DNA from 2 places in the Ornithinibacillus bavariensis genome. Region 2 is predicted to be linked to the other one. Evidence: a T-box and tRNA genes for the amino acid it is inferred to sense, from the RefSeq annotation. Region 2 holds a T-box; the other holds one or more tRNA genes.

Region 1 (16,837 bases), on a different contig from region 2:
AGACGATTCATTATGCTACAGAAACAACGGACTTTATTAATGAACTAAGCGCCTTTTCAGTAGAGGTACAGTCAATAATGAATAACGGAGAAGTGAATGTAACTTCCATAGAGGAGAAACTGTTAGATATAGAAAATACCATAGCTGAATTTAATTCTATTGAGGCCCCTGCAATTGCAGAAGGCATACACAACGAAATACTCATACAAAATGAAAAACTACTTGATACAATTAATCAAATACAATCTGGAGAACTAATGATAGAGGATCTCAATAAAACAGACTTCACCCAATCTATAGATAACATTACAACGTTTATGGATCAAATACAAAATTTAGAGAACAATTGAAAAAGGATTATTTAAAAATAATCCTTTTTACAGTCATTACTCATAAAATCTCATATGCTTTTTTTCTTTCCGGTAATAGTCTAATCTATCCTGTAATGTTCCTGTATGAAACTCAAATTTATGTCCATCTGGATCAGTAAAGTAAATAGATTGTTTATCCCGACTATCCCTTTCTCTTCCTATAAGTATACGTACATTTAGTTCCTTTAGCTTTTTACAATGTGCGTCAAAGTCCTTCTCATCTACTGAAAAAGCGATATGTGTATAGGAATGTTCTATTTCGTTTCGAGGAATTGTCTTTTCTTCATTTAATGCCAGCCATAGTCCATTCAAATCGAAGTAAGCAGTTGTTTTCCCCTTTACCAAGAGTTTTGCATCAAATACATGTTGGTAAAATTGAATGGATTGCTCTAAATCCGATACCGAAAATAATAGATGATTAATTCCACCTAATTTCATTCTTAATCCTACTCCTCGTCTCTTACCATTACAATAAACTTAACACCATCGCCCCTAACAAACTCGCTCTGCTTTAAAAAATTAAACTTCTCATATAGGCGAATTGCTCGAAGGTTAAATTCTGCCACCGTTAATCGTATACTGCCTTTTGCTTCTCGTAAAACTTCTTGTAAAATAAACCGTAAAAAAATGGTTCCTATTCCTTTACCAGTTAATTCCGGTTTCATGCCAATTCCAATATCCACACAAGAATCAGCATAGGCATTAACCTCATGCCCCTTAGGTACTTGTGCATCTCTTCCTGTACAAAAGAAACCGATTACCTCTTCCTTATGAAGAACTGCTCGATAAGAATTACTCATCAACTCCAAAATAGCTTCGCCAGATAGAACATTATTATAAAAATCATACGGCTTTTCATATTTCCAAGTTAGGATCTCAATTGCAGTATTTTCTTTAATTCTACTTGTTGTCAATTCCAATTTCTTACCCTCTATTCTTTATTAGATAACCATAGTGACATATATTCTTCATCATAAAATGCATGATTAACCATAAGTGCCTTCTCTTCTAATCCAAATGTCTTAAAGCCATACCTTTGATAAAGTCCCTTTGCTTCATGGTTATTAGATACTACAGACAGATTAATTTTAGATAGACCGCCTAATTCGTATGCCTGTTTAAGTGCAGCCTCAAGAAGTAATTTTCCAATACCTTGTCCCCTATATGCGGGTTTTACGTACATTGCAAAAATACTAGCTTTATGTTTTAATTTTTCTTTTGTTTCGGGAAATAATGTTACCATTCCGATCATCTTATTTTCCTGAAATGCACCAAAATTATAGGTATTTGTCTGTCGAAAGCTCTTCTCATAATGTTCAACTATATTTGGGCTTGTAATTACTTCCTCAAAGCTCGTAGAAAAGGCTTCTGGATTTACTTGCAATGCCTCTAAACGTAAATCGTAATATTCCTTAGCATCGTTTGGTTCTAACAAACGAATTATCACAGCCATTCCCCCATATAAAATTCCTATTCTAGTATTCTAGTTTTTGCGACTAAAACCCTTTAAAAAAATTAAATGCTTTCAAAAAAATATTGGTTGCAAATATATGTTCCTATATAATAAGAAGAAAAAGGACGTGAAACCGAATGCTATCTCCCGTCATACAGGAGGAAAAAGCGACATATGGCTCTCCAGATTATGATAGACTTTGGAAAAAGCTTATAAGTGAATTGTTTGAGGAGTTTATTCTATTTTTCGCTCCATTCCTGCATGAGAAAATCAATTTTTCAAAGGAAGTAACCTTTCTACAACAGGATTTTTTTCAAGAGATTTTAGATTATAGATCAAACAGAAGTTATGCTGTTCTAGTTATTAAAGTGCCACTTGTAAACGGAAACGAAAAGTGGCTATTGATACATATTGAGATTAACGGAAAGGCAGATAGAGCATTTCGAAAACAAATGTTTCGCTATTTCTATCGAATATATGATAAGTACGATCGTGAAATATACGCCATTGCCATTCTTACAAACTCGAAGGGAAATCGCAGACAAAATTACTTTGACTATCATTATTATGGTACAAGTATCATCTATCACTACCACGTGTATAACTATTTAGAACAGGATATTCATGAACTTCAAAAGTCATCGAATCCATTTTCGGCTGCAGTATTAGCAGGAATCTACGCAAATGAAACAAAAAATAATGATTTGAAAAGATACATCTTAAAACGTAAGCTAATGGTTCAAGTGTTAAGACATTTCTCCCAGCAAAAAGACAAATCCAAACAATACCTTTCTTCATTATTCTACTTCATCGATTATTTACTCCCAACACGAGAAGAATTACAATCGATACTAACAGAGGAATTGAGCAATTTAGTTGGAATGGGGGGAGCAGATAAAATTAACTTTGATATATCTGAATTTTTCCCAACATCAACAGGAAATCTAGATAAATTTAAAAAACATTGATTGAAAAGAACACGTACTTTTAAAATCAAGAAAAAGGTTTCACTAATAGTCTTTACGAAATAAAAAATGCTTAGTGACGGAAGTTCTGTAGAAAAAATATAAAAGCCGTATCCTATTGGATACGGCTGAACTCTTAAGTATTTTCCTAACGGAGAAGGTGGGATTCGAACCCACGCGAGCTATAAAGCCCCTAACGCATTTCGAGTGCATCCCCTTATAACCACTTGGGTACTTCTCCATAATAGTGAATGATGCTGGTGAGAGGACTCGAACCTCCGACCCCTTCATTACGAGTGAAGTGCACTACCAGCTGTGCTACACCAGCATAGTTATTAAATTCATGATATACTCCGAACATAAAGCTCCCTGCACTTTCTAAATAACCCATGGATGTTGAGTGCTGTACTTCATAGAATACATGAACCTCTGTAGCAGGTTTACGATATTAGCTAGGATACTTAGTATAACTTACGAAGAAAATAATACTCCTATCCTTGGATGATTTCAAGTAAAAATTATTGGTAATCTATATTCCCTATTTTCATTATAAAAGCTACTAGATGTTATGAACCACAGCTTCTATTTCTACAGCTTTATAAATTTATAAATTTTATTGCAAACTTTTTAAACCTGATTCTGATTTATTTGATCCTCATATTCTAATCTGATAAGTAAATAGACAATAATGGTGGCAATATAGTTGTAATGACTACTTCAATATAAATTTTAATTTTCCTATGTTTTAACATAGTAATGAAGGATATTGTAGTTTTGCTCACCTGATAGGGAAAATTCTAAGACCTATTTTTAGCATTATTTATAAACATAAATCTTTTCTATTAATAGCTTACCTTATCTGTTGCAAAGATTTTACTATATGTATAAAATACTTAAGTGCTTTTAGTTTGAAAAAAGAAAGTAGGAAGAATATTATGACTAAAGTTGAAACACAGGAACATAAAGTCCCTTATGGAATAATAGCGATATTATTTATTGGAGCATTTGTGGCCATACTAAATGAAACATTTTTAAATGTAGCATTACCTTCTATTATTGATGAATTTAGAGTTAGTCCATCGAAGGCTCAATGGTTAGCAACTGGGTATATGCTTATAAATGGAATCCTAATTCCTGCAAGTGCATTCTTCATTCAGCGATTCTCAAACCGCGCGATATTTATAACAGCAATGGGCTTATTCTCACTTGGCACATTACTTGCAAGCCTATCTCCTACATTTGGCGTATTAATTGTAGCGCGAATGATTAAGGCATCTGGTTCAGCTATTATGATGCCACTACTTATGAATGTAATGTTAGTTGCTTTTCCTATTGAAAAACGTGGACAGGCTATGGGAGTATTTGGGCTTGTTATGATTGTAGCACCGGCATTAGGACCAACCTTATCAGGAATTATTGTGGAACATTATAGTTGGAGAATGTTATTTAACATTGTACTACCTTTCTCTATTCTTTCACTAGTCTATGCGATATTCAAACTTAAGAATTTTACACCGCAGCGTAAAATTAAATTAGATGTGCTATCCATCCTATTATCTAGTATTGGTTTTGGTGGACTCCTATATGGATTTAGTGTTGCCGGAGACCTAGGATGGAGTAATCCGCAAGTATATGGTACTATCATCGCTGGAGTAATCGGTGTTATTTCGTTAATTATTAGACAGTATCGACTTGAAGAGCCATTACTTGAATTTAGGATTTTTAAATATCCGATGTTTGCGCTATCCTCCGCAATATCGATTATCATTTCACTGGCATTGTTTTCAGGGATGATTTTAGTGCCAATCTACATTCAAATGATTCGAGGATTTTCACCAACAGAAGCAGGTTTACTAATGCTTCCAGGTGCGATTGTAATGGGAATTATGTCTCCTATTTCCGGTAGACTATTTGATAAGTACGGTGCAAAAACCTTATCCATTATCGGATTACTCATTTTGCTGGTTACGACCTACGAATTTAGTAAGTTATCCTTGACGACTTCATTTGCATTCGTAGCAATCTTATTCTCGATTCGTTCATTTGGAATGTCCATGGTCAATATGCCTGTCATGACAAATGGTTTGAATCAATTGCCACCACAAGCATATCCGCATGGAACTGCAATGAATAATACATTATCACAGGTATCAGGTGCAATTGGATCAGCTTTATTAGTTACAGTCATGAATAAAAGAACAGAGGCAAAATTGGAAGAGTTAACGAAGGGACCGATTGACGAAAGTATGATTGATACAGGAAGCTCTGCAATTGACGTGCAATCACAACTTGTCAATCACGCAATGTTGAATGGGATAAACTTCTCCTTCTTCGTATCTTCATTGATTATAATTGCAGCATTAATATTAGCCTTTTTCATTAAAAGAGTTCCTGTTAACCAGCCTGAAGCAGAAAATAATACCAAAAGTAAATAAAGCAGAAAGACCCTTTTGAATGAATCCACCTTGGATTGTGAGCTTCAAAAGGGTCTTATTAATTATAAGTAAACAATATATTGCCTTCTTTATCTAGAATGTTAAATGTTATCGTATAAGAATCTGAAATGGGCTCCTCTATCACATCGACAAAAACATGCTTTTTATTAATTTCTACATTATTTTGAAATACCTTTGCCCCTTCATCAGTACTATGTATTTTATACGCTACATGTTTAGCACCTGAGTGATGGAATATCCCACCCCATATAACATTAAATGAATCACCAGATTTTTCCTCGATTGAATTTAGCGTGATAAATTCCGACTTCTTGCCAAGCTCTATCGGAATCATCTGATCACCACTTGTGACCAAATTATAACGATCTAATCCATTTTTTTCATAGGAGCTTTGACAAATAATAAATTCTCCTTTTTCATTCTTGGTCAAAAATAATACAATTCCAATATCATCATTCTGGTACAAAATTTCCGGTTTATCAAATTTACCATACACACTATCACTTATTGCCTCTTGCAAGGTATTGGATGAACATCCAACTAAGCATATGATACCAAACAGCATTATTATAAGTAACCTCTTCATTTTCGCCTCCCTGATATCAGGGTACCGTTCCCCCCACCCTTCTCGTATTGAAGAATTAAATAGATCACTATTGTAATAGGAATAACAAATCCCATTCATGATTAATACTACAATGTAAATCCATAGAGTGGGATCTTATCCATTAGTTGGAAGGTATAATATATTCCATTAACATAGTGAAAATTTGACATTCGTCCAACCTTTAGCAAATAACCTTTCTAATAAAGTTGGAAATCAATATAGTTTCTTGTGGGATAATAAAATAATAGTTCTCTTCTATATAAGACGAATATGGACGTGAAAAGGTTTCAAATAATTGGAAAATATTTATATTAATAGTCCGAAAGTATCATTTCTCATTAATGTCATCTAGCTAATTGGCAAAATCTTTTTTAGTAAACCGTCCATAATCTTCAACTTCGTATCAAATCCTCTGGAGTGTCATTTCAATTATACCAATATTTACTTCTGGAATAGCCATTAAATCTGGAGAGGAAATAAAAATAATCTATTTTTTCAGCCAAGCTTGTTTGGATAATGCCTTCATAAATGATTTAAATGGGGTTGCCTTTCTTTCTCGAACTATCCAATCCCTATTTCTTTCAACCTCATCATACCGACTTCAATCGATGTTTCCACGTAACCAATAATCTGTTGGAAGGTAAATACATTTAATGCTGCTTCCAGATCTTCTTGAGGATAATGGATATCTTCAATAAGATAAGGAATAAATTTCTCTACATCCGCTACCTTAACCTCCTCTAGGTCATGAATGGATGTTAGCTGAAAGTCCTTTAAAATATTTGTATCAATCTGATAATAATGCAGTAATTTACCATTCAAAACCTTAAAATCATGGTGATATCTCTCCAAAAGGGTTTTATCTTGATCCATTCGATTTTTCAACCAACCTTGGTAAAAACCTTTTACCCAAATATAATCTGCAATAAGGTGGGTATAATACCCCAGTATATAGTCACTTTGTTGGGGATATTTTTCTAGAAAAGCGTTAAAATCGATCGAGGTTGTGTAATCATCCTCATTACCCTTATAAAAATGTGACCTTGTTTTTGGGTAGACGGCATCAGGTGCAATTCCACCGATTAGAAATGCATGCTTATCCATTATTGTAGATTGTCTAGCGATTTGAGTAGCTACGATTAAGTGCATAATTCGTGACCCCATTAGTCATTCTCCTTCTCTTTTTGAAACGTTATTAAAACTGGCTCTCTTGGGAATGGTTTAGATTTCAGCATGTGCATGGCATAAGGACTTGTAGTATCAAATTCTCCTTCAAGGAAACGGTAGCCATGTAATTGAGAATAATAGATTTGTTTTTCCAAAAGTATAGAGAGTATGTCTATCTCTGATAAATCACTTGCCCCAGACCATCCTAATTCAACAGTCCCTTGCTGGTCTGATTTATGTAGAAATGAATATGCTAATATTCCATCTCCCTTTTCATTGAGATAAACATAGCTTCCATCCAGCAATATATCCTCAGCCCAAATCATTTCCTTCCATTTATCTAACGTTAAATCAGCTACGGGATTTACAAGATGGGTTTCTTCATAGTTACGTTTTACTAGTTTTGTTAGCTGAGTGATAATGTCTGGCCTTGTTTCTATTTCTCTTAATGATTTTATTTGTTGAAGAGCTACGGGAAGCATTCCTTGCAATGACACTGATAAATCCAATGATGGCAAATAGGTTTTTCTGATGATTTTAAAATTAAGCCTGCTAAAATAGTTGCCTAAAATGGAATTCTCATCTAAGGATATTTGTAGAGGATAATCTCCCTTACTAAGGCTACCTTCCATTTCGGCAAGTAACCTATCAAGACAATCTAAATATTCAGGTAGGGCAATACACCGAAAGTAAGTACAGTATGGATGAAAAATACTTTTCCATGAAGTAATTAACCCAATCATCTTCTCTTTTTGTAGAGCAATAAATGAACCTTTACTAGTACTACGATTGCCTTCTACTAAATTTAGAAGATTTAATTCCCCATTGGCTTGAATTATAAGTTCTCTTAATTCCTCTTTATATGAATTATTGTATTTTTTTATAATGATTTCCATTATCTCTCCTTAGCTAATCCAGCCTTAATTTAATGCTTTCTGTAGAGCTTGGATCGCTTGTTTAACCTCGTGAACATTTTCTTTATTGTTCATATGATTTCTTGCATGAAGAAGAACGGGTCTCACTGATTCTACGGAACGGCCGAATTCATACATCCATTTATATCTTGGTACCATCCACGTGTGAAAATGATGGGTAGTATCTTCATTATAGAAGTAATAGACATTCTCGATTCCTAAAATTTCACGCTGTGCTCTCCTAATTCTAGTTAGTAAATGAATATAATCAAGCTGTTCTTCCTCGGACATTTCATCCATAGTGGTAAAATGACGCTTGGATGCTAATATGACTAACCCTTTAATTGGGTATGCGACATCCTGATGAGCGTGAAAAAATTCCGTTTCCACCACTACTCCTCCATCAGGTTGGACTGCGCCACTTACAATTTCACAGCTTAGACATTCTACTTCTACGGTTTCACCATTAGACAATTTTATGATTCTTACCATTTGTTAGTCCCTTTCTTCGTTATTACGAATTATTTTCTCTTTCCAGAAACAATATGCCAATGCAAATGTTTCGATTCTTGATACTCTCCTAAATTTGTAATTACCCGACATGCACCATATTTCTTCTCAACTTCTGCTGCTACCTTTTGGATTACCTTTATTAATTCGAATAAAATAGCCTGATCCTCTAATTCAATGTTCGTTAAAGAAGGAATATGCTTTTTGGGAATAGCGACAATATGAACATCATATGCAGGTCGAGTGTGATAATAAGCCAAAACATTTTCAGTTTCGTGCACTTTTTCTACTATAGTATTTCCGCTAAGTACTTCGTCACAATAAAAGTCGTTAGTCAATATAATGTCCCCCTGTTAAAATGATTTTAAAATATTATAATATTTAGGATATGATAAAATGGAAATTAAAGCAAAAATCATCTTTTGGAGGGATATCATTGATCAAATGGGAATACCTAGTTGAGACTTGGACTCTATCAATCAACACTGCAGACCGCGAAGAGTTTGAACAAGAATTAAATGAATACGGAAGAGATGGGTGGGAATTGGTTACCATCATTCCAAACGCAGGAGATTCTAACGATAGTATTTCTATTGCATGTAACCAATTAGTTTTTAAAAGAAAAGTTGAATAGCGGATAGTAAATATAGTAGGGTAGCCTTTCCTCATTTATCGAAGCTAGCTTTAATAGAAATAAATAAGGACAAGTAGGAGTCTATAATTTTGACTCCTACTTGTCCTTATTATATATAGTAGAATAATAGGCTTCTAGTGTTTTTTATTACTGGGAACAATGCTTCTTCCCTTAAAATTCCTATGAAAGGTCTAATGTGGATAAATATAAAGCCAACTCCCTTATTCGTCTATCTGTCTCATCCATTATTTGACTAATTTCCTCCGTTGTCGAATAGAAGGTATCCCCGTTTATGATATGGTCAGATAAATTTAATAGTCCAATTGCTCTTCTCTTAAAGTATTTAGCAATGGCAAAGGTAGTTGCTGTTTCCATATCGACACCAAAATGGCCGTCCTCGGACCAGCCTTTTACAATTTCTGCTGTTTCCATGTACATGGCACTCGTTGAGAAAACAGAACCTGTCACATATTGGTACCCCTTCCTCTCACAGAAACCTATAGCGGCTTCTATTAAATCATGATCTGCATATACCATTGTATCCCCTGGAGAATACCACTGGGATACACCATCTTCCATATATGCACCTGTAACGATTAAAATATCTCCATAGTTTACATCACGAGATAATCCGCCGAAATAGCCCGTTTGAATGAACTTCTCCGTCCCTAATGTTCCAAAGAGATGGGCAGTAATAGCCGCAGATGGTCCACCAAACACATTAGAAAAACCTACTTTTCTCTCATGATGATCCCCTATTACTGTATTCCATTCAGGTAGCCATTGATCATTAGCTAAAATATTTTTCCATAGTAATAGATTTTCATGATGCTCCCATTCTCCATGTAAAATAAACGTTTCAGGAATATATTTTTCCTCTATTTTTAATGATTTCTTCCAGTCCTCTTTCGTAAAGTCCCCATATAGTTTCATTGTCTGTCATTCTCCTTTTAATTGCGCATAAGCTAGGATATGTTTGTAGATTTCATGCCAATTCTTATAGTAGCTTTTTACATCACATGGTTTAATGAATGCCCTTCTACTAGATTCATACCTTGCCTTAAATGTATAAATAACATGTATATCCATGCGGTAGAACACTTGATAACCAACTACTGGATATGGACTCAAGCCATCCCAGTTAGGGTTCTCACGATGGTTTACCTCAATAGCACCTAAATAGAAACAGTCGCCCTCGACATATCCCTCTTCCATCACTTCACGTTTAAAGGCATCCTCTGGGGTCTCACCTGGCATTACATGTCCACCTGGAATATCCCACCCCCGATTGTCTAAATCAACTAGCATTACCTTTCCCTCATGAAAGCAAAAACCATGAGCACTAGTCACTAACTCTCGCGGAGCTTGAAAATCTCGTAGCCAGGTTAGTTTAACTGTTGAATTGCCCCAATCTACATAAATGGACTCCATACTACCCGCTCCTAATTATTCTTTACGACATAGGTGATGGCTTTCGTTCTCAGCAATATCTCACGTTCACCTCGAGTAATCTTATACTCTAATTGCTTCACAAGACTTTTTAATACGGTCCATCCTTTATAGTTATTTTCTAAAATGTGATTCATTTGTTCAGTGGAAAGATTCACTTCCACTTTTACATCTAGTTTTTTACTAGTTTCCACATCAATTTCTTCAAGGTCGGAGTTAATAATAATACAATTAATCCCTCCAGACTTAGTTCCAGCTGCCATGTCTTTTAATACCGTATGCAGTGCGACTTCAGATTCTACATGCTCTAGGCTTGAAACAGCTACAATGAAATCAAACGCACTTTTCTTAATGTAATAACTTTCAATCGTGGATTTGATTGGTTCAATAAGCGTCGAAACATGAAATTGTTTAGCATAAGTTCTTAACTTTTCCGTTGCCGAATCTAACAAATCAACACAAACAACCTTGCCTAATACATCCGCCTCTCGAATCCATTCCGCGATTGGAATACTATTACGTCCTACCCCACTACCTAAATCAAGAACATTCACCCTCTTATAGCTAGCAAACAATGGCAATAATTCAACAACTGTACTGACTGGTTTATGCAACCAAGATCCACCTTCAAATAAAGTATAGTTGTCATAACAAAAATCGTGATAAGCTTTTTCCTCTTTACGTATATGGTCAATTCGATTCATTATGCATTTCCTCTTCTATGTTTTATTTCTTCCTCTATCTATTTATTTCGACAATTTTATCCCTTTTCCTGCAGTAAAGTTCCAATAAGTTAGAGCTGTTTTCGAAGATTGCCCACACCTATCGTCCCTTCCAGAAATACACTGCTATAGGGGAAGAAGGGAGGTTTAACTATGAGAAAGTACGAACTTTTTACCCTGATAAGCTTGGTGATTATTATTACCATCCCCATCCTGCTTCACTTCTTTTATACGCCACAGGAAACAACTCATAAAGCTCAAAACTCCGAAATAGCGGAAAAAGAAAATAATGTAGAAGGAAGAGAAAGCAAAAATAAGGAAGATGCTACTAAAAACAATGATAAAGAAAATTTAGATAAGGATAACAAACAAGATGATAAAAGTGATGAAATTCATTGGGGTGTTGATTCTGCAACGTATACCGACAGTGATTTCCTCGGCTGTGTTATTGACAACTATGGAAAACCGACTATATGGGGACGCTATCTTGGAGACAAAGAAGGTGTTTCCGCTGGCTTAGACAGTAATGAAGTAAAACTTTTGCATGAATCTAATATTAAAATCCTTATCGTTTACAACCATGTAGAAGACGCAACTGGTCATGATAACGGAGTGGAACATGCGAAAAATGCTATCGCTATGGCAAATAAGCTTGGTGTACCAAAAGGTGTGGCTATTTTTTTAGATATTGAACCAAATTATCCAGTTGATGCAGAATTCATTCAAGGCTGGTATACAACACTAGCAGACTCAAGCTATCAACCGGCAGTATACGGAGTTTTTGATAAAGATAGTGATCTATTAAAAGCTTACAATTCCATGGATAAGGAAGCACAAGAGAATACCATTGTATGGACAGCCTATCCTCAAGCAGAAATCACCACAAAGGAAGACGCTCCAAAATATGATCCACAAGGACCAGAAAATTCCAAACTCTACGGCTGGCAATACGCAATCGAAGGAAAAACCTGCAATATTGACACAAACCTATTTATCGGAAATATACTCGAAGTTCTATGGTAGTCGGAGTGGGTTTGTACCCACTCTTTTCTTTTTCATTTAAACCAGACTTAGTCTAAGACTAGTTCCTTAATCACTCACCTTGTTTTTTTGCAAGGAGGGCGGGCAGGCGTAGTTATATGCTTTGATTTTTTTATTAATCTCTTTAATTAGTAATCGTCTATCTTTACCTTCTAACCCCATCAATCCTTCCTTCAATCTATCAATCTCATTGGCAAGTTCAACCCATTTTGGAAGAACATGATTATCCTTTAAGGTTTTATACAGCTGTGCCTCTGATGGGTTTAGAAAGCTAGGGCCGAGATCAAGAGGTTTTCCTTTTCCAGGGAGGTTATCAAAATCACCGGCTGCTTCTGAACGTTTAACAATCTCTGTTAAATGGTCTGTATACGAAATAGGAGCATCCTGCTCATACTTTTTCTTCCTCCACTCTGGCTTTAATAAGGAGAGTACGTAGGCATCATTATGTTGATTATGTTGATAAAGATAGCCTTGGAGAATTCCTTCTTCTTTAAACCCCGCCTTTTTTAATAGTCCATTGGACGCATCGTTCGCCGGATAAGTAATTGCCCCGATACGATAAATATCTAACTCTATGAAGCAATATTCTAAAACCCTAGTAAGCGCTTCTGTTAAAATTCCTTTTCTCCAATATTCTGGATGAAGTTCAAATCCTATTTCAGCCCTTTTCATACCAGGAACATAATTATGTATACCAATAGTTCCAATCAATTGATCATCCTCTTTCAAAGCAATGCCCCATCGCATCCCACGACCCTCTTCAAAAATTAATTGAAAGTGATCAATTATTGCTTCTGCTTCCTCTAACGATTTCAAGCTATTACGACCGTAATATTTGGTGACTTCATCATTAGAGAGAATATCGTAAATATCGTTTGCAAATTCTTGATGAATTTCTATTAATCTCAATCTAGCGGTATAAAGAACAGGAAATTTCTTCATATACCTCAACTCCCTTATTTTTATTCCGATATAAATGATTCTTTCTAATTCCAATAATCCGGATCGTCCATCCGCAGCTCTTCCACCATATCATCTAAGTCCATTGGGGTTATCAAAAATATCGGGTAATCCTTATTCGCCTTTTTTGCTTCTTCATAAAAAAACCGATTACTACCTGGATATTCTTCATCGATTAAAATTAGGCAACCATCGCTCTTTTCCACCAACCATTTATTTTTGGCGCGAAATTGAAATGGTCCCTTATATTCACCTTTGTACAGAGGCTGGTAAAAATCCACTACCATCGTCAGTTCCTCGTATTTAAATTTTAAATCCTCCGGCCAACGCTCATCCTGATTTTCAAAGGGTGGGATGAGAGCAATTTGAATATCATACTGCTCCTTTAATTCCAATGCTACCTCAGCTGTCCATAGCTCCACTCCCATTTGCCCGGAAAGAAGAATCCATTCCAATCCCTCCTCTATGAATCCGATTAATCGTTTTTTAATCGCTGCCTTTATAATAGCAATCTTAGGATCATTTTCTTTAAAAATATTTATTTCCCTTGGCTTATACCCAGTAACAGATAGTACCTTCATTGGGAATTGCACATCCTTTTTCAAGAATAACTAATACATACATTATCCCATACTTTTATAAAACTTTATCCTCAAATATCATTTTTTATGATGGAAACAGCAATGAAAAAGAGCCGACTCCATAGTCGACTCTTTTTCAAGGAAGTTATCCTCCTAGCATTGGATTTACACCTGTAGGGCCGAATCCCATGCCTGGACCCATCATTCCCCCAGGGCCCATCCCCGGACCCATCATTCCTGCAGTTCCAGGTGCTACACCCATGCCTGGACCTATTCCAGGACCCAGCATTCCTGGTCCTACTCCTGGTCCCATTACTCCTGGACTAGATGGAACTTCAAACGCTCCTCCGAATGAATTAGAACTATCAACTGTATTCACAACAGATGTGGAGTGTGGGAATACATGTTGGTTATGAATATGATGATGATTCATTACAGTTGTATGAGAAGGATGGATATGCTCAACAAATTCTTCGGTGCAATTTTGTACGACATTACATATAGTTGGATGAACAATGGTTTTCTTACATCCACAATGTGGACCACAACGATGTCTCATATGGTTTCCCCTTTCTTGTGATAAGTTCACTATTAACCTATGACAAGTGACGGATACTTGTATCAGACAATAACCTAATTTTAAGGAAATTCGCTGAGATTTTTATTTCGCTTTTCTTCTGATGCTCCAGATTGCCCAAACACCAACAATTCCCAAACAGCTAACAAATGTCCAAAATCCTGTTACCATCCACTCAGGAAAAACCCTATTAAATTCTTTCTCCAATTCCACATCTTTGGTTGGAGACATACCTTGGCCTAAAATATCAAAATCATTTTCAACGGATTGTACAGCTATGGTCCTATCACATATACCAGTCGACAAATAATTGTCAGAATCAGATAATAACTGTTCGCTTGCATAGACTAAATATTCCTCACCTACTTGAAAGTCAATGCCGCAATCCCCACCTCGGAGTCCTGTCTGAATAATGATTTGTGATTGATTAGCACCTTTCCAATTCTCGAATACATCAAATAGAACCCTTTTAGAATTGCTAGTATCTTTTATTCCGATAACCACTCCTCGAAAAACAGCCATAGACTGCATGAACTCACCTTCAACAGATTGCTTTTCCGCACATGAGCATCCTGAGCTAGTCACTGGAATAGACAATACTATTACCGTGACAAGGATTAAAATAGTATATAAACGAATCATTTTCATCAATGTTCCCCTCTTTAACTATGACGAAACTATTACGAAAAATGATTCAAAAAAAGATGGTATTAGTCGTTGACCGAATACCATCGTAAACCTTAATAATGTGCTAGTAAGCCCTTACTCATTGCATAGCGTTCACAACGTAAGAAAATAAATAGTCCTATCCCAAAGTAAAATAATCCATTGAACACTAAAATAGAAATATCACCAACACCAAATTCGGTAATGGTAGTGCCATTGATCATGACCTCTCTTACCATGTCAACTCCCTTTACAAATGGAAAAAATGCTAAGAATGGAGCTACCGATAATGGCACAAAGGTTAAACCTGCTAGTAAGAATTGCAAAATTTGTAAGAATGCCTGTATTTGCTTAATAATCATGGTGAAGCCTGCAATAATTAAGCCCAAGCCAAACATACTAATTAACGTTAAAATTAGTATTGGTAAAATTGATAGTACATCAATGTTTAACCACTGACCAGCTGTAAACATACTTAAATATAAAAGCCCAATAATTATTATAAACTCAACGATTGTAGTAGATAAAAGCCTTGAAAGCATAATTCTCCATATCCCCATTGGTGACATGCCTAACTGCTCTAATGTTCCTTGTGTTGCTTCGTTTGTAATCTGCCAACCAATATCGTTTACGACAAGCATCGCTAAAAACCAGAAAATATAATTAACAATGACATACTGGATATTTGCATCTTGTGTTGTAGGATCTCCAATTAGTGAAATTCCAAAAAACATCCCAATGAAAATGACATAAAAGGTTACAAGCATTGCAATCGTATTCGGTAAGTACCGTTTCAATAAGATAAATTCTCTTCGAATATTGGCACTAAGCACGTTCAGAAACCGCATCCTGTGTCTCTCCCTTCACTATCTTCATAAACACTTGTTCAAAATTAATTGTCTTTCGGTCAATTGTATCCACTGGAATTTGTTCTAGCTTCAGTACATCAAATAGTTCATAAATGTCTTGAGATTGTGTTAACTCGACCTCTAATGTAGATTGGAAGGTATCAGGTGTATAAACTAGATGAGGGAATTTTTCTAAGAGCAGATGATGCTGCTCCTCACTCAAATGCCCATCAAGTTTAATTACATATGCCCTTACTTCAAATAGTTTCATCAGATTTTCCACTCGATCATTCGTTACAACTTTTCCACTATTAATGATCACAGTACGCTCACATAAATCCTGAATAACATCCATATCATGTGAGGTAATAATAATTGTCCTCTTTTGCTCCCTCACAATTTCACGGAGTAATTCACGAACCTCATATCCTGTTTCTATATCTAAACCAAGTGTCGGTTCATCTAGTAAAATAACTTCACTTCCTGCAAGCATCGCTACCGCAATAGCCAATTTTTGCTGCATTCCTCGAGATAGTCGATTAACCATTTCATTTTCTTTATCCTTCAAACGAAACTGGTGTAACAATTCCTCAATTTGACTAGTGACCTCTTTTCTTGATTTCCCACGATTACCAGCAAAATACTCCATATTCTCTCGAACGGTTAGCCGCCAATATAAATTCCTATTTCCTTCTAGAACAGCACTAATATGCTCCTGAGCACGAAGTCTTTTTGACTGATTATCAATTCCATTGATCGTAATAGCTCCACTATCAGGAACAACTAAGCCACAGATCATCTTAATAGTGGTGGTCTTTCCTGCCCCGTTCGGCCCCAGAAGACCTAAGATTTCCCCTTTATTTACTGTAAATGAAATATCATTTACTGCTGTTATGTATTCTTTTGTTTTCCGCTT
Region 2 (16,837 bases):
TTAATTCACGATCCCAAAGTATTATTATTAGATGAGCCTACTGTAGGAATTGATTTAAAATCGAAAAAAGAAATTGGGACTTATCTATGGAAACAAGCGAAAGAATTTAACCGAATCATTGTTTATACCTCTCATGATATGGACGAAATACGTGAGCTATGTGATCGAATCCTTTGTATTGGAAATGATCGATTCTACGAAGAACTCTTACGCAAATCTGGAAAAGAAATAATTTCGGTCTAGCATTTTATCAATGATATATAGTAGAATAGTAGTAGAGAAATTAAGGGGCGACTTTTCACGATGGATATTAGACAAATACAATCACTAATGCAATTACAAGCTATGTCAATTCTGAACTCTGGAAATAGTTCTTTATCTAGCTTTTCTCCTATTGTAGATATGGCTTTTAAGCAAATATTGGAGAATGAATTGCTTGAGAATGGCCAACAGAATACACAGACTTATACACCAACAAACACGATTAATTATCCATATATCAATATGATGGGTTCGTTAGATACATATAATACTGCTATTCCCAACACATCTACAAAGGATTTTGATGCATATATTAGAAATGCCTCACAGAAATATGGTATTAATGAGAAATTAATCCATTCGGTTATTGAAACTGAATCTAATTATAATCCCTTTGCAAAGAGTAGTGCAGGAGCTCAAGGTTTGATGCAGCTAATGCCAGGTACTGCCAGGGGCCTTGGAGTATTAAATCCATATGATCCGCAACAGAATATAAGTGGTGGTACGAAATACTTACGTGACATGCTTAATCGGTATAATGGGAATATTGAACTAGCGTTAGCTGCATATAATGCGGGCCCAGGTAATGTAGATAAATATCAAGGTATACCTCCATTTAAAGAAACGCAGAACTATGTTCAAAAAGTAATGCAACGATATCTCGGTTAACAATGAAAAAGCCTGAACTTTTTTATCAGTTCAGGCTTTTTCATTTGTTATGCTAAGAAAATTTCATCTACCGTTTTACGGTCAAGCTTTTTAATCACTTCTACAATAAGCTTGACTGCATTTTCAAAATCATCACGATGGAGTATTCCGGCATGTGAATGGATATAACGAGTTGCTATAGTTATGGATAATGAAGGCACACCATTTGCTGTTAAGTGAATAGAACCCGAATCTGTACCACCAGCAGCAATAGAAGTGTACTGGAATGGAATATGATGCTCCTCAGCAGTTTGAATGACTAGGTCACGAACTCCTTTGTGAGAAATCATCGAAGCATCATAAAGGACTATCTGTGGTCCTTTACCAATTTTATTATCTGCATCCTGTTCTTTAATTCCTGGCGTGTCCCCTGCAATACCAACATCCACTCCAAAGCCTATATCCGGCTTTATCGCATAAGCACTTGTTTTAGCTCCCCGTAGCCCTACTTCCTCCTGTACAGTTCCAACACCATAAACAATATTAGGATGTTTTTCATCCTTCAATTTTTTCAATACTTCAATAGCAATGGCACAGCCGATACGGTTATCCCATGCCTTTGCAAGTAGTAATTTTTCATTTTTAAGTGGCGTAAACTCAAAGTAAGGAACAATGGAATCTCCTGGTCTTACCCCAAATTCTCCTGCCTCTTCCTTACTTGATGCTCCAATATCAATAAACATATCTTTTATGTCAACAGGCTTTTTCCGATCTGCAGCGGAAAGAATATGTGGTGGTTTTGAACCAATAACCCCGGTGACATCTCCTTTTGACGTCATAATTGTTACGCGTTGGGAAAGCATGACCTGGCTCCACCAACCACCAATCGTCTGAAAATAGACAAATCCTTTATCATCGATTCTTGTTACCATAAAACCAATTTCATCAAGATGCCCTGCAACCATAATTTTAGGACCATTTTCTTCGCCTACTTTTTTGGCGATTAAGCTACCGATATTATCTGTAAATACTTCATCCGCATAAGGTTGTATGTATTTTTCCATAACATCTCGAGATTCCTTTTCATGACCTGAGATTCCTTTAGCTTCTGTTAATTCCTTTAACATCGACAATGTTTCATCTAATTGAGCCATAGTGATACCTCCTTTGATTATTTCCCCTTTAGTATACAGTTTTTTAAATAATTAGGGTATTAATAGCCATTGTTTTGGCGTTTATAATTTACTTCATTTTTTTTCATATATGCCTCATAGATGTCTTCTTCTTCAAAACCAAGCTTCAAACCTAAAAGTAAATATCCTTGGAATAAACGTTCATAGTTTGTCTGAGATGGATTATTTTTAAACGATACACAATCTTCAAAGACATTGTTAAATAATTCCGTTTCCGTAAGATCTACTAACACCAGTGGGGTTGTAGATGTATAGACTAGTCCCTTTTCAAGTCCTAATGATAAAATAAAATGAATTCCGTCTACATATTCTTCTAAAATAACTTCCTTACTACTTCTCGCTTTATTACTCCAAAACTTAAAGCATCTCGTTTCATTTGCTAATTCACCAAGCTCAACCAATAAAGCTAAATACTTTTCTTGAAATAAATCTTTATCGGACAAATTGTGATTAGATTCGATGTATGAATCTAGTTGCCTCTGCATGGAAAATAATGATTGCCAGTCCATTGTAAAACTCCTTTTTAAGCTATTTTCCCTGATATTTACTATGTAACAAATATTTAATAAAAATAATGAAACCTTCTATGCTACTATTTCGTATTGCAGAATAATAACGATTACCAGGGAGACGATGGTACATGATAGTCATTTTGTTTCGCATCTTAATAATAGCGGCCATTATTTTACTTTTGTATTCTATTATACAATACTTTCGTAATCCAGAAAGACTCTTGCAGCATGCAAAAATCTCAAATGGATTTTATTTTATTGATGAACAATGGAATAGTAAGAAAAATATTCGTCTTGTATATAAGGGATGCCAGTTTGAAGGAGAAAAATATGTGGGAACAACAGAGAATTCATTTGAGATAGTCGATATTCATGTTACTGTGACAGACCCCATTGAGCTGCAGGGCTTAACAAGGGATGATATTTATTTTTTAGAAAAAGAACTTCTTATCCGTTACCCGTACGCTAAAGTAACCTGGAAGCATCCTATTGATAAACTAATCGTGACAAAATAAAGGGCGCAACTATAAAACTAGATGCGCCTTTATGTAGTGGTTTGAAAGAATTCTTCCCATTTAATCACGATCTCTTTTCTGCGCAATGCATAGATTAGTAGTAATAAAGCAGTTAAAGATAAGAGAATATGCATTGGCGATAAACTGGATAGCCATTGTCCTATTGATGTATATATAACCGCAAGTGGTATATTCGTCAAAATGGATGATTTAGTATAATCCTTAAAGCTAGTTGTAATTTCAATTAAACATAGTGATAACAAGTGAAAATGGATAAATGGTATAAGTCTCAATAAAGAGATTTGAGTTGTCGTCAATTCCACATGCTTTCCTAATAACTTCTTCTTCATTCGTAATAATCGTTCAGACATTTTAGGCATGAAGCGAATAAGAAAATAAAAGATAATACTAGATAAGGTAATTCCTATAATGGAATATACAGTTCCTGCCAGTACACCAAAAAGGATTCCCCCGGATACACAAATAAACACAACAGGTAGAAAAAACATCGGTCGAAGCAAATGAACAGCAATGAATATAAGTGGGGCAAATAGTCCACCTGTTTGTACGATGGCCATTATATAGTTACCAAATAGCTCCATAACCTTCCTCCTTCTTGATCGAGTAAGAAAGAATACATATATAACCTAGCCTAACGGTACATGTATATGACATAAGACGAGCTATTATGACATGAAAAAATAACCAAATAATGCAACATCTATTACTACTAGTAAAGGCATTCCTATCCGGAATGAGTTATGTTTCGTTTTATGATGAAAAACTTTCATTCCTATATAGGATCCAAGTGCACCACCTAGGACCGCAATTCCCCAAAGAGTCCGTTCTGGTATCCTCCATTCATCATTTCTTGCCTTTTTCTTATCTACTCCCATAAAAATAAAACCGATGATATTTGCAAATCCTAAATAATATACTAGTTCTTGTATTCCCATGAATAAAGCCCCCTCATTAAATCGTAATAAATAATCACAGCTAATTCCAATTCTTTATAACAAGAACAGCAGCTGTTCTCTCCGGCAATATTGCAAAAATTTTAACTGGTCTTTCTACTGTAACATGTATTTTCTTACGGATATTTCCTTCATTTTCACTTCACTCTTTACCGGTAAAGAATCTCTCAACTTTTTTATTAATCATAACCTGGGCCAATTTATAAAAAAAAAATGAGGCAGGGGCATAGCCCCATTGCCTCATCGTCTTAGTTATTTAATGCAGCTTTAGCCTTTTCAGCTAGTTGAGCAAATGCTTGCTCATCATGGATAGCAAGATCTGACAACATTTTACGGTTGATTTCAATACCTGCTAATTTTAATCCGTGCATTAGTTTGTTATAAGAAAGGTCATTCATACGTGCTGCAGCGTTAATACGAGCAATCCAAAGCTTACGGAATTCACGTTTTTTCGCTTTACGGTCACGATATGCATATTGACCTGATTTCATAACTTGTTGTTTTGCAGTTTTAAATAAAGTTCTCTTTGAACCGTAATAACCTTTAGCTAATTTAAGTACGCGTTTACGACGAGCACGCGTAACTGTTCCACCTTTAACACGTGGCATAGTAATTCCCTCCTAATACAATACGTTCGTTGTATGTCCATTTAGTTTATTTAGTAATTGTTATTTCACAAATACAATACTTCTTATTTAGGAAGCATTGCTTTGATACGCTTGTAGTCACCAGAAGATACTAAAGTACCTTTACGTAATTTACGTTTTTGCTTTTGAGACTTATGAGCAAACATATGGCTTGTATAAGCATGTGATCTTTTTACTTTTCCAGATCCGGTTTTCTTGAAACGTTTTGCAGAACCCTTATGGGTTTTCATTTTTGGCATGTAGATTTCCTCCTCGAATGCTTAAATGCTTATCATTTATTTTCATTATTTGGAGCAAGCATCATAAACATATTACGACCTTCCATCTTAGGCTTAGATTCCACTGTTGCGATATCCTTAACCTCTTCTGCAAAGCGGTCTAATACTTCTTGACCAAGCTCCTTATGCGTAATTGCACGTCCGCGGAAACGAACTGCAGCTTTTACTTTATCACCTTTTTCAAGGAACTTACGTGCATTCTTTAATTTTGTATTAAAGTCATGATCGCCAATTCCAGGTGTAAAGCGCACTTCTTTAACGTTAATAACTTTTTGATTTTTGCGAGCTTCTTTATCCTTCTTTTGTTGCTCGTAACGGAATTTACCGTAGTTCATGATTCTACAAACTGGTGGTTTTGCATTAGGTGCTACCATGACAAGGTCAAGATTTGCTTTTTGAGCAAGTTCTAGAGCCTCTTGACGTGTTTTAACACCTAGTTGATCACCGTTAGAATCAATTAATCGTACTTCTTTCGCACGAATCTTTTCATTAACGTTCATATCTTTGTTAATAGCCAGCCACCTCCAAGTGATTTTTGGGTTTCTGATCATTACGGACAAGTACTTCAATAAAAAAATGTGGGCACACAAATGCACCCACACGTCTTTTAGTCATTCATAAAGCTGTGAACCAGTCAACTGCTTGTAGGCGTTGAACAGGTGAGAAGCGGGTGCCTCTACTTGTCTTTTGATCATTCAATTTTATTCAACTGTTATAGATTAACATATGCTTGAATAAAGTGTCAACCCTTCATACTCTATTTAGTATACACTACTTATTCGTTTTTTGGAAGTTTAGTGTAATTCTACTGGTATTTCCCTTTGATTTGTTTAAACATTGCGACAAAAAGAAAACTATCAATATCCAATAAAACCCATGAACTTACCTATCCTAGATGAACAATACACCATCCATTCATTTGGTTTGAATAGGTAACATCGACTTCAAAATTATCATTGAAAGAAGGTAAAACATTATAATTAGATAAAATTAAACCCACATGAAATCCGTATCGTGACGATTTCATGTGGTTAAGCAATCATTTTATCATAGGCTTTATTCTTTCTTTTATAGGATCATCTATGCTTAAATAGAATCTATTTCTTTACACGTAATACTTTCTTGTCAATCTCATCTTTGATTAACTTTTCAAAATCAGCATAGGAAAGTGTTTCTGATTTTTGCTCTCCGTATCTTCTTACATTTACAGCATCATCTTCCATTTCTTTATCCCCAACTACAAGGGCAAATGGAATTTTTTCAGTTTGAGCTTCACGTATCTTATATCCAATCTTCTCGTCACGCTCATCTACTTCAACACGAATTCCTTGGTATTGTAATTTCTCAGCTACCTTCTTCGCGTAATCTAAATGCGCTTGAGGAGAAACTGGAATTACTTTCACTTGAACTGGTGCTAACCATGTAGGGAATGCCCCTTTATATTCCTCAAGAAGGAATGCAACAAATCGCTCCATCGTTGAAACTACTCCACGGTGAATGACAACTGGGCGATGTTCTTTACCATCTTCTCCAATATAAGAAAGCTCAAATCGCTCTGGTAATAACACATCAATTTGAACAGTGGACAATGTCTCATCTTTACCTAAAGCGGTTTTTACTTGGACATCTAGCTTAGGACCATAGAATGCTGCTTCCCCTTCTGCTTCCACATAGTCTAGGTTCATATCTTCCATTGTTTCTTTTAGGATACTTTGTGTTTTTTCCCACATTTCATCATCATCAATATATTTTTCCTTATCTTCAGGATCACGATAAGAAAGACGGAAGTAGTAATCGTCTATACCGAAATCTTTGTACACATGCTGAATTAATTCAACAACGCGAATGAATTCTTCCTTTAATTGATCTGGTCGAGCAAAAATATGGGCATCATTGAGTGTCATTGCACGTACACGCTGTAATCCAGCAAGTGCCCCAGACATCTCATAACGATGCATAGTTCCAAGCTCCGCAATACGGACAGGTAGGTTACGATAGCTCCACAATTGGTTTTTAAATACCATCATATGATGTGGGCAGTTCATCGGACGAAGAACCAATTCTTCATTATCCATTTGCATAGTAGGGAACATATCCTCTTGGTAGTGATCCCAGTGTCCACTAGTTTTATATAGGTCTACATTTGCAAGAACTGGAGTATATACATGGTTATAGCCTAGTCTTTCTTCTAAATCAACAATATAGCGCTCAATCTGACGACGAATTGTTGCTCCCTTAGGTAACCAAAGTGGTAATCCCTGACCAACCTTTTGATTGATTGTAAATATTTCAAGCTCTTTTCCAAGCTTACGGTGGTCACGCTCTTTCCGCTCTTCTAAGATATGAAGGTATTCTTCTACCTGAGATTGTTTTTCAAATGCCGTACCGTAAATACGTTGTAGCTGTTTGTTGTTACTATCCCCACGCCAGTATGCTCCAGAGATACTTAAAAGCTTAAACGCCTTTAATTTACTAGTTGAAGGTACATGCACGCCACGACATAGGTCAAAAAATTCGCCTTGTTTATAGATTGTAACTTGTTCATCATCTGGAATAGCGTCGATTAATTCTAATTTTAGGTTATCACCAATTTCAGTAAACATTCTCTTTGCTTCGTCTCGAGTAACCTCAATACGTTCAATTGGTAAATTTTCATCGACAATTCGCTGCATTTCTTTTTCGATTTTGGATAAATCATCAGGAGTTACCTTCTCCTCCATATCGAAATCATAATAGAATCCCTCTTCAATAACTGGCCCAACACCAAATTTTACGTTTTTATATAAACGTTTAATCGCTTGTGCCATTAAATGGGCAGTTGAGTGGCGTGCAATTTCAACACCCTCTTTATTTTTATATGTGATAATCTCAATAGCTCCACCTTGGTTTAGCTCACGCTTTAGGTCGTATAGCTTACCATCTAATTTAATAGCTAAGGCTTGTTTTTTTAAGCCAGGTGAAATGGAAGCGGCAATTTCTTCACCAGTTGTACCTTGTGGGAAATCCTTACTAGCTCCATCAGGAAAAATGATTTTGATTTCTGCCATTTTTTACACTCCTTGTAAAATATTCTTTCTCTTTCGTTGGAGAAGTTACTATTACTCCTGGAATTAAAAAACGCCCATCCCTCTGCATTATTGCAAAGGGACGAGCGTTGGTCACGTGGTTCCACCCTATTTCCCGTATATAGAATACGGCTTTAATCTTTAACGCAGATTTACGCTACTTTTTACTAATCCTTCAAAAGTAGAGCTCGAAGGTGGTAATCATTCGGCTGTATGAGGAAGCTTTCAGCAAGCTACTTCCCTCTCTGGGCATAACAGGTAACAAATGATCATGTCCTTGTCGTTACTGATAAACCTATTAAATATAATCCACATTATAGCGCTACTTTTAACAATAATCAAGTCCTGTTATTGATTTTTAAAATAATAGGGAAAAGGAAACTTATTAAACGGCTCAAAATCAACTCTTTCCTGAAAAACATTTATGACCGTTAATGTTTTTGGCTCTGATGGATGATCACCATAAATTTTGATTTTACGAGGTGCCATTGCAACTAATGGTGCCAAATTTAACTCATCCTCATCTAAACCAACGATATAAAGCGGTTCCTTTTGCATTAGCACACGTAGCTCCATTCTAGTAAACGGTTTACCACTCGATTTAAAAAATGAAAAATCGTTTCCTTGTAGAATATGTACAATATTGTAAGATGGTTCTTTCTTCGCAATATATTCTCTTAACATATTTACAAATTCTTGGTGGTCCTCTTCTCGTTTATATTCCTCTATTGCCAAACCAACCAAATTTACTAAATTATCCTTGAAAAGTTTTAACCTAAAATTAACAATGGAATCAAAATGTATCGTTGTCGTATTTTTTACATCTGCCACCATCAAGGAATACAATAATTGTATAGGGTCGTCCTTTTGGTTTCGTACCTTGACACTTTCATCATCTTCACCGGCAAACAACCAATGTGTTAGATCAACTATCTTTTCAATCTCATCCTGATCAGAGTAATAATAATATTCCTCTACTATTCCCTTTATCATTGTAGTTAATCGATGGGTAACAAAGACATCGACCATTGCTTTAACAATAGCATCTATTAACACTGAATCAGTTGGATTATATTCTATTTGTAAATGATTCCCCCATTCTTCACTTGTTTTCCAATGCAATTCAATTTTCTTGTTATAATGGAATAATTGCTCACAAAAACTGATTACTTCTTTGTTAGACGTAAAATAAATATCCAGCAAATCCTCTCACCCTCATCCAAAACCAAACTGTTACATTATATGGACATAGCTTTTAAAAAATGAATAATCCAGTAAAACTAGTAACTTTAGTAAATGAAAAAGAGTGATATACCTTACTTTACAATAAAAAAAGCCAATAAAAGATAGACTTTTATTGACTTCAATTTAATTCCTACGATTGTCTGCAAAAATTGGTACTTCTTGGCTTACTTGTTTAATTCTTTCCATAATTCTGCCCGCTTTGACGGTTTCTATATCACCACGAGTAGACTTGGCTAATTGTTCCTCTAATTGTTCCATACTATAATTGGATGTAAAAAATACAGGTAATCTTTCCATCATCCGATACTGTAAAATTGTACCAAGAACCTCATCCCGGAACCATGCTGATTGTGTTTCTGCACCAATGTCATCAAGCATTAAAACATCAGCCTTTTTAAAATAATCGATTTTTTCATTAATAGAATCATCTTTGATGGATGACTTAATTTCACGGACAAATTCCGGCATATAAATTAGCATAGAAGAAATATTATATTTTTTTAATTCGTTTGCGATTGCCCCTAGAAAATATGTTTTTCCTACTCCGAAGGGACCGTAAAAATAAATTCCTTTTGATGGTATACCATTTTTTAATTCGCTTAAGAAATGTCCCATTTCTATAATAGCCTTGCCTCTATTTGGATCACGATCAATACCATCCATCGTAGCCTCTAATATCTCCCTAGGCATATACAAACTTTCTATAAGCTTATGTTGCTGCTGCTCTTTCTCAAACATAATTCGACTATGACACTTTTCATAAGAAAGATGAATTTCATTATTCTCCACACGAAGTATTGGAGAATATCCTTGCAACATATTCTTACAAGCACCAAAAGACGCACAATGATCACATTGTTTGGATTGTGTCTTGTATTCATAGAATTTAATCAAGCTTTTTTCTATTTCTTGCTTTGGTAGGTCAGGATGCAGAGACAAAAATTCCTTAATTTCCGGGTCTTGTAAGACCTCATTTCGTATTTTTACATAATTTTCCTGGAAATTCTCATTTTTTTCCATCCATTTTTTTAATGTAGATTGTACTGGTTTCATTTCAATCATCCTTGCAAATGACTATTTTTTCCGCCACTAGAATATTTGTTCAAGATACTTTCCATTTCTTGTAGTTCTACTTCACTGATCGTATCGGTTTGTATAGTGGTAGTCTTTTGTTTTCTTTCCTTAAACCAATCTGGAACAACTTCTTTAGAAGACTGTTTTCGGTATGTTCGTTGATTTTGTTTTTTCTCTATTGATTGGCGGTATCGCTCTTTTTCTCTTTTGGCAAATTCCATCGCTTCTTTAGCTGTTTTTAAATTTGCTCGTGACCAGTGACTTGCAATCGTCTCTAGATATGCCTTCGAAAGCTTCATATTAGTTTGTAATAATACGTAATGTATTAATACATTCATTACTGGTGAAGGTAGACCTTGGGTTGTCATAATTTCTCGTATTACCTTTAAATCTTGTTCAGAAGCATGGTTACCACTAGATAGATCCTCTAGCAATTGCTTTGGAGAAATCCTCTCTAATTCAAGAATGAACTGCTCTTCTTTAGTGATTGGCTGCTGCCTTTTCGTTGGAGCTGGTTCTGTCTCTCGTGTAACCAATTGTACACTCGCCTCTTTACGTGCATTCTTAAAGGTGTCATGACAGGCTTCTTTAAATTCATCAATATCAAGATAATTTTCATCTGTTAATGCCCAAAGAACACATTTTTCGACTTCATATTCAGCTAATCCATATAAGTGCATCATTTGAGTAATAATTCGCTTGTTTTCAGTAGTTAACACCCGTCTATAAGGTATCATTCGAGACTTCAGCATATGCTCCATCCAGGAAAAATCAATGGAATCTATATGTGGACCTTGATTCTCGGGAATTCTCTCAACTTTATGGTAGGCATTTGCATCTGGAATTATCGTATCAAAAACTTCATGGAATGATGCTGTTACATTTTGACCACTTGGCTGTTCGAAATGACCAACATAATGCGACTTAAGCATAGAATATTTATCTTGTCCCACATGATGGAATAATAATTGTGATAGCATAGCATCTTTAAAGAAGTCATTTGGAGAAAAAGGACTTTGTAAAACATAATAATAGACTGTTTGCTCTGGTGTTTTATTTTCAAAGGTCTTTAGTAGTCCTATTCCTTCCAACCTTAGTCTTGCCTCATATATATCAACTAATGATATGTTTAAGTAATTCATGATTGTATGGTGTGTCTGAATAGGTGCTATTTCTTTAAACTCCATTTCATGAAGTAAGGTTTGATAAAGCATCACTGCTTTTATACCAATTAAAGGTAAATATAGATGGGTTAACGATTTTGAATAATCTACTGGTAGATTACCATGTAAGTCGACCATATAGCCATCTACTGGCAAGATTTTTCCAATATAGTTCATCTTAACCCTTCCTTTTTAAAGTATCTGCTTAATTCTTCTTATCTGTGATTAAATCTTTTAGTTCATCTAAGAACACATTGATGTCCTTGAATTGGCGATATACGGAAGCAAAACGAACATAAGCCACATCATCGACCTTGGAAAGTCGTTCCATTACCATTTCTCCTACATCTTTACTATCAATTTCAGAAGCACCAATATTCCGTAGCTCTTTCTCGACATCAAATGCAATTTCTTCCATTTGGTCAATAGAAACAGGTCTTTTCTCACAGGCTTTTATTAAACCGCGGACAAGCTTTTCCCTGCTAAACTCTTGTCTTGTCCCATCTTTTTTTACAACGATTAATGGAACTTCCTCAATCCGTTCAAACGTAGTAAATCGGTAGCCACATTTCTCACATTCTCTTCTTCTACGAATGGAACGGCCATCTTCAATTGGTCTAGAATCTAACACTTTCGTATTTTTATAATGACAATTAGAGCATCTCATCACATAAACCTCATTTTTTCATGCTTAGTTTTGTTTATCCAATAAAGGAAGGTCTTTATTTATTCTCTCGTATAACTTTTTTATTAGCTTCGAACTATAACCAAAATCAAAAGGTAATGCTGACTCCGTTGTAACAGTGAAATCAATTGCGGTTTGGTATGGGCGAACCATAATAACCGTTCCGATAACAAACGCCTTTTTTCCTTTTACAACATGGAAGCTAATTTCTCCGTGATCAGTAGAAACAGAGTTGATTTTGTATTCACTAGAGCCACTTATTATTTCTTCTAATTTTGCTAGGCCCTTATCTTTAGTAGTTTTATAATAATGTGTTTGGAGATCCTTATCCCAATGTTTTTCAGACGTCTCCGCACGATTATTAAAATACTTCGATAATGTATTTCCTAAAGACATTCAATTCAACTCCCATATCTTTACGTCCGCTTTACAGTTACTCTTTTTATTTTAACATGTTTTTAAGGATTACCCTAGTATAATTTTTGCTAGAGGGGAACACGGAAGCTTCAATCGAAGCTTACTGGATGGATATGTCTAGTGAAAGCATAGGGTTGATTAATGAAAATATGGTTATAGGCTAAGAGCATGCTCTCAATAATGATAAACAAGTACTCAGGGACTGTTAGCATGTACTAATTTGTGAGACCTTCGTACCTTAGGTCAAGCGTATATGTCCGATTTTAAAAATTATTTACCATTTCTTCCCTTAACAAAGTACAATAAAAAAAGAGTTAGGCACAAAGTAGCCACCTAACTCTTTTTTCCAGCAGTAATCTATAATCATGAAACAGAAACTTTCTTATTCACTAAAAAACTACCAACATATTTCACAAGGTCTACAACTCTAGCAGAATAACCCCACTCATTATCATACCATGCTAGCACTTTAATTTTATTTTCCCCCATTACCATTGTGGACAATCCGTCAATAATAGCTGAATATGGTGAGGTTGTAAAATCTATCGAAACCAAAGGTTCATCACTAAACTCCATGATCCCCTTTAATTCACTTTTAGCAGCTGTCCGGAACACTTGATTGACTATTTCAGCTGTAACTGGTTCTTCTACATCAACTACCAGATCGACCAAAGAGACGTTTGGAGTTGGTACACGTAAAGCCATACCATGCATTTTACCATTTAAATGTGGGAGCACTTCCCCTAATGCTTTGGCTGCACCTGTAGAGGTTGGAATAATGGATTGCGTACATCCCCTTGCCCTTCGTAAATCTTTATGTGGATTATCTAGATTCTTTTGGTCATTCGTAAAAGCGTGAACTGTAGTCATTAAACCATTCACAATGTTAAAATTGTCATCTAAAACTTTTACAACTGGTGCTAAACAATTTGTAGTACATGATGCATTCGATATGACATCGTCTTGATCCTCATCATACGAATGATGATTTACTCCCATTACAATAGTTTTATCTACTTGTTTACCAGGTGCTGTAATGACAACTTTTTTAGCTCCTGCAACTAGATGTAATCCTGCATCAGTTTTTGATTTAAATTTACCTGTAGCATCAATCACCACATCAATATCTAAGTTACTCCAGGGTAGTTTATCCGGCTCTCTAGAATTAACAAGTTCAATTTGTTTACCATTAATTTCAAGTCCATTTTTAAGCGCTTTCACTTTTCCATTAAAAATGCCGTGTACACTATCATACTTAATAAGATGTGCTAAAGTTTCTGGAGGATAGCTCGCATTAACAGCTACAACGTCTAACGTTGGATCTGTCACCGCTTGCCTAAAAACCATTCTTCCTATTCTCCCAAAGCCACTGATGGCAATACGTGTTTTATTCATCGATACTCCTCCCAATATGTTATACTAATTATCAATATTTTAGATAAAGTATAACATAATTAACTTTAAAAGTAATCATTAAATAGTTAAAATCAGATGAAATATTTCGAATGAAAGCAAGAAATCCTTGCTAGATTTTTCCTGTATATCTTGAGAAAATTTATTTAAGGAGTGGATGATCATGTATATTGGCGAAAAGTTAAAACTAAGAAGAAAAAAAGCTGGATTTACACAGGAACAAGTTGCCGAGAAAATGAATATTACCCGGCAAACATTATCCAATTGGGAGGTCGGAAAAAATTATCCTGATATTGACTCCATCATTTCACTTAGCCAAATCTATAATCTCTCCTTAGACGAATTGTTGTTAGGAAAAATCCATTTTAAAGGAGAGTTTGTCATGAATAAGAGATTAACATTAGATGAAATTACTGCTTTATTAAAAAAGCATTACCCGACCGCTATAAATATGAAAGAACTAAATGGTGGCCTAGTTTCGCAAACTTATTTGTTTGAAGACGGAGAACAACACTTTATTTTTCAAGTAGGAAATCAACATGAAAGTTATAAGAAAGAACAATTTATTGGGAAGGAACTTATGAAGTGGTTACCTGTTCGGAATGTATTAGAAATTAATCAGGACGATAATGGAATTGCTTATTCTATCTCAACATTTATAGAAGGCGAAAAATTATATGACCTCAATAGCCAAGAGCTTCTCGACATCGTTCCTGCTGTTTTAGAAACATTAGAAACTTTGGAATCCATTGAGGTGTCTGTGGATAAACAGGGATATGGCTATTTTGATAGTAATGGGAATGCTTCTTACCCGACCTGGTTAGATTTTATTAGTGCTGTATACAACAACGACATTTATAACTGGTCATCCTTAGAACAAAAAGGATTGGATTCTGAAGTAGTTCATCAGGCAATGAAAGAGTTAAAATCTCATATAAAAAACATTCCTATCAGCTCAAGAAATATTGTTCACGGTGATTTAGGCTCATTTAACTTATTGGCTAAGAATAATAAGGTCACAGGTATTATTGATTGGAGTTTATCCTTATATGGGGACCATTTATACGATAAAGCAAATATTCTATTTTGGAATGAGAAGAAGCTTCAACCACTTATCAAAGAAATAACAAATAAATATATTACAACGTTCGAAACAAGAGAAATTGTATATTGCTATATGCTTCGGATAGGATTAGAAGAGTTATATAACACAGTAATTCGCGAATTTGTGGGCTACGATATTGAATGGGTAGCCAATCGGTTAAATGAGATTATGCGTAACTTTTTATATCAAAAATAACTACGGTTTGGTTGGTTTAAAGCAAGTAAAGCTAAAAGCAACAATATAAAAATTAGAAAGAACTACAAAGGTAGTGTCCCCCAAAATATATCGTTACTTTTTTGGGGGACGGTATATGTAATTAAATAATCTCTTTCTTATTAATCTTACTTTTGAAATTCGTGTTGCTATTAAGGTGGCATATAACTGATATCAAATTCCTTGATAATAATTTTCAATTCTGATTCTATACACCTACATGAAAGATAATGATAAGATAGTTATAGTCAAGCAATGAGTAATGGAAAAAGTTGTAGAGATAATGTTTAGGAGGCATCGTTCAATATATGGATAGAATTTCCTTTAGAGATATTGATAGCTCTAATGAACGGATTGTTAGAAGTATAAAATTAAAACCCGGACAAGAAAAATTTATTGAAACTGTCGATGAATGTTTGAAAGAAGCTCATACATACCAAGAATGGCATCCAGTCGCAATATATTACGATAAGGAAATTGTTGGCTTTGCGATGTACGGTTCCTTTGGTCCTAATAAAGATACTTGGATAGATCGAATAATGATCGATGAAAAATACCAGGGTAAAGGCTTAGGTAGAATTGCAATGATCAAGCTCATTGATATTGTGTCAATGGAGTATGGGGTAAACGTTATCTATTTGAGTATCATCGAGGAAAATAGAGCAGCTCAACATTTATACGAAAGCTTAGGATTTGAATATATTAATGAAAAAGACCCGAATGGAGAACTCATCTTTAAATATACTGTTTAAGATTATCAAAGAAAGCCATTGCCACTCTAGTAAAGGATCTAGCAACTTTCTTATCTACCAACTAAATTCGTGCTATAGTCAATAAAAGAGTTCAATAGAAAAAACTTCAACAAAATAGAAAATCGACATTAGCAATTAAAGTTCAACCATTCTAAAAGGGAGTGTAAGATAATCTGTGCATATCACAGTTTTCGTTTACACCCCCACTTTTATTAATTAATGTAATAGTGAACTATTCTGGCAGTTTTCTCGATCTTCTAAAAATCAATAAACACTACTTGATCATAGAACATTCCACTTCCTTAAGATGTCCTTTAGCTGCCCAAAACTATCTTCCTTCGTACCATTATTATTAATTACTGCATCAGCAAGTTCTATTTTTTCACGAACAGGGATTTGTGAACGAATTCGTTGCAATGCCTCTTTCTCACTAGAGCCATCTCTACTCATTAATCGTTCAAGCTGCGTGTTTTCATCGACATAGACGACTACAATTTTCTCTACAAAATGGGTTAGCTTGCTTTCAAACAACAATGGAATATCCATCACTACACATTTCTCCAATGCCTTAGTATAAGCTTCCTTCTCTTCAAGCATCCGCTTCCGTATAGCAGGGTGAACGATCCCATTTAATTTCTTACGCTTCCCCTCATCTGTAAAAATAATGGAACCAAGTT

Evidence for each region. The T-box of region 2 lies ahead of thrS (threonine--tRNA ligase). A T-box ahead of a tRNA ligase gene usually reads a tRNA of that ligase, here a tRNA-Thr.
Region 1: it has a tRNA-Thr gene. The T-box ahead of thrS (threonine--tRNA ligase) is inferred to sense a tRNA for this amino acid. The anticodon was not compared.

Annotation. Positions count from the first base shown of each region.
Region 1 is NZ_JBNPWZ010000002.1:171,783-188,619, reverse strand. Features, by position in the region: gene HNR27_RS04815 (DUF6376 family protein) at 1-350, shown strand, start outside; gene fosM (FosM family fosfomycin resistance protein) at 387-809, opposite strand; gene HNR27_RS04805 (GNAT family N-acetyltransferase) at 818-1,291, opposite strand; gene HNR27_RS04800 (GNAT family N-acetyltransferase) at 1,303-1,818, opposite strand; gene HNR27_RS04795 (RpnC/YadD family protein) at 1,962-2,792, shown strand; tRNA gene HNR27_RS04790 (tRNA-Ser) at 2,942-3,030, opposite strand; tRNA gene HNR27_RS04785 (tRNA-Thr) at 3,045-3,117, opposite strand; gene HNR27_RS04780 (DHA2 family efflux MFS transporter permease subunit) at 3,725-5,224, shown strand; gene HNR27_RS04775 (hypothetical protein) at 5,283-5,831, opposite strand; gene HNR27_RS04770 (zinc dependent phospholipase C family protein) at 6,414-7,016, opposite strand; gene HNR27_RS04765 (GNAT family acetyltransferase) at 7,016-7,915, opposite strand; gene HNR27_RS04760 (HIT family protein) at 7,940-8,425, opposite strand; gene HNR27_RS04755 (HIT domain-containing protein) at 8,455-8,781, opposite strand; gene HNR27_RS04750 (DUF4177 domain-containing protein) at 8,880-9,077, shown strand; gene HNR27_RS04745 (nucleoside phosphorylase) at 9,258-10,010, opposite strand; gene HNR27_RS04740 (NUDIX hydrolase) at 10,017-10,508, opposite strand; gene HNR27_RS04735 (class I SAM-dependent methyltransferase) at 10,520-11,230, opposite strand; gene HNR27_RS04730 (glycoside hydrolase domain-containing protein) at 11,402-12,271, shown strand; gene HNR27_RS04725 (GNAT family N-acetyltransferase) at 12,338-13,231, opposite strand; gene HNR27_RS04720 (SLOG family protein) at 13,276-13,830, opposite strand; gene HNR27_RS04715 (CotD family spore coat protein) at 13,976-14,389, opposite strand; gene HNR27_RS04710 (hypothetical protein) at 14,492-15,055, opposite strand; gene HNR27_RS04705 (ABC transporter permease) at 15,148-15,921, opposite strand; gene HNR27_RS04700 (ABC transporter ATP-binding protein) at 15,899-16,837, opposite strand, start outside.
Region 2 is NZ_JBNPWZ010000003.1:266,302-283,138, forward strand. Features, by position in the region: gene HNR27_RS08270 (ABC transporter ATP-binding protein) at 1-243, shown strand, start outside; gene HNR27_RS08275 (lytic transglycosylase domain-containing protein) at 304-930, shown strand; gene HNR27_RS08280 (M42 family metallopeptidase) at 978-2,063, opposite strand; gene HNR27_RS08285 (dUTP diphosphatase) at 2,123-2,611, opposite strand; gene HNR27_RS08290 (sigma-w pathway protein ysdB) at 2,743-3,129, shown strand; gene HNR27_RS08295 (TVP38/TMEM64 family protein) at 3,159-3,731, opposite strand; gene HNR27_RS08300 (DUF1294 domain-containing protein) at 3,816-4,085, opposite strand; gene rplT (50S ribosomal protein L20) at 4,352-4,711, opposite strand; gene rpmI (50S ribosomal protein L35) at 4,795-4,989, opposite strand; gene infC (translation initiation factor IF-3) at 5,022-5,528, opposite strand; ribosomal protein L20 leader region at 5,593-5,716, opposite strand; gene thrS (threonine--tRNA ligase) at 6,126-8,075, opposite strand; T-box leader at 8,169-8,386, opposite strand; gene ytxC (putative sporulation protein YtxC) at 8,442-9,296, opposite strand; gene dnaI (primosomal protein DnaI) at 9,462-10,391, opposite strand; gene HNR27_RS08335 (replication initiation and membrane attachment family protein) at 10,397-11,752, opposite strand; gene nrdR (transcriptional regulator NrdR) at 11,781-12,242, opposite strand; gene HNR27_RS08345 (cytosolic protein) at 12,267-12,656, opposite strand; gene HNR27_RS08350 (glyceraldehyde-3-phosphate dehydrogenase) at 13,041-14,072, opposite strand; gene HNR27_RS08355 (phosphotransferase) at 14,254-15,390, shown strand; gene HNR27_RS08360 (GNAT family N-acetyltransferase) at 15,717-16,160, shown strand; gene coaE (dephospho-CoA kinase) at 16,443-16,837, opposite strand, start outside.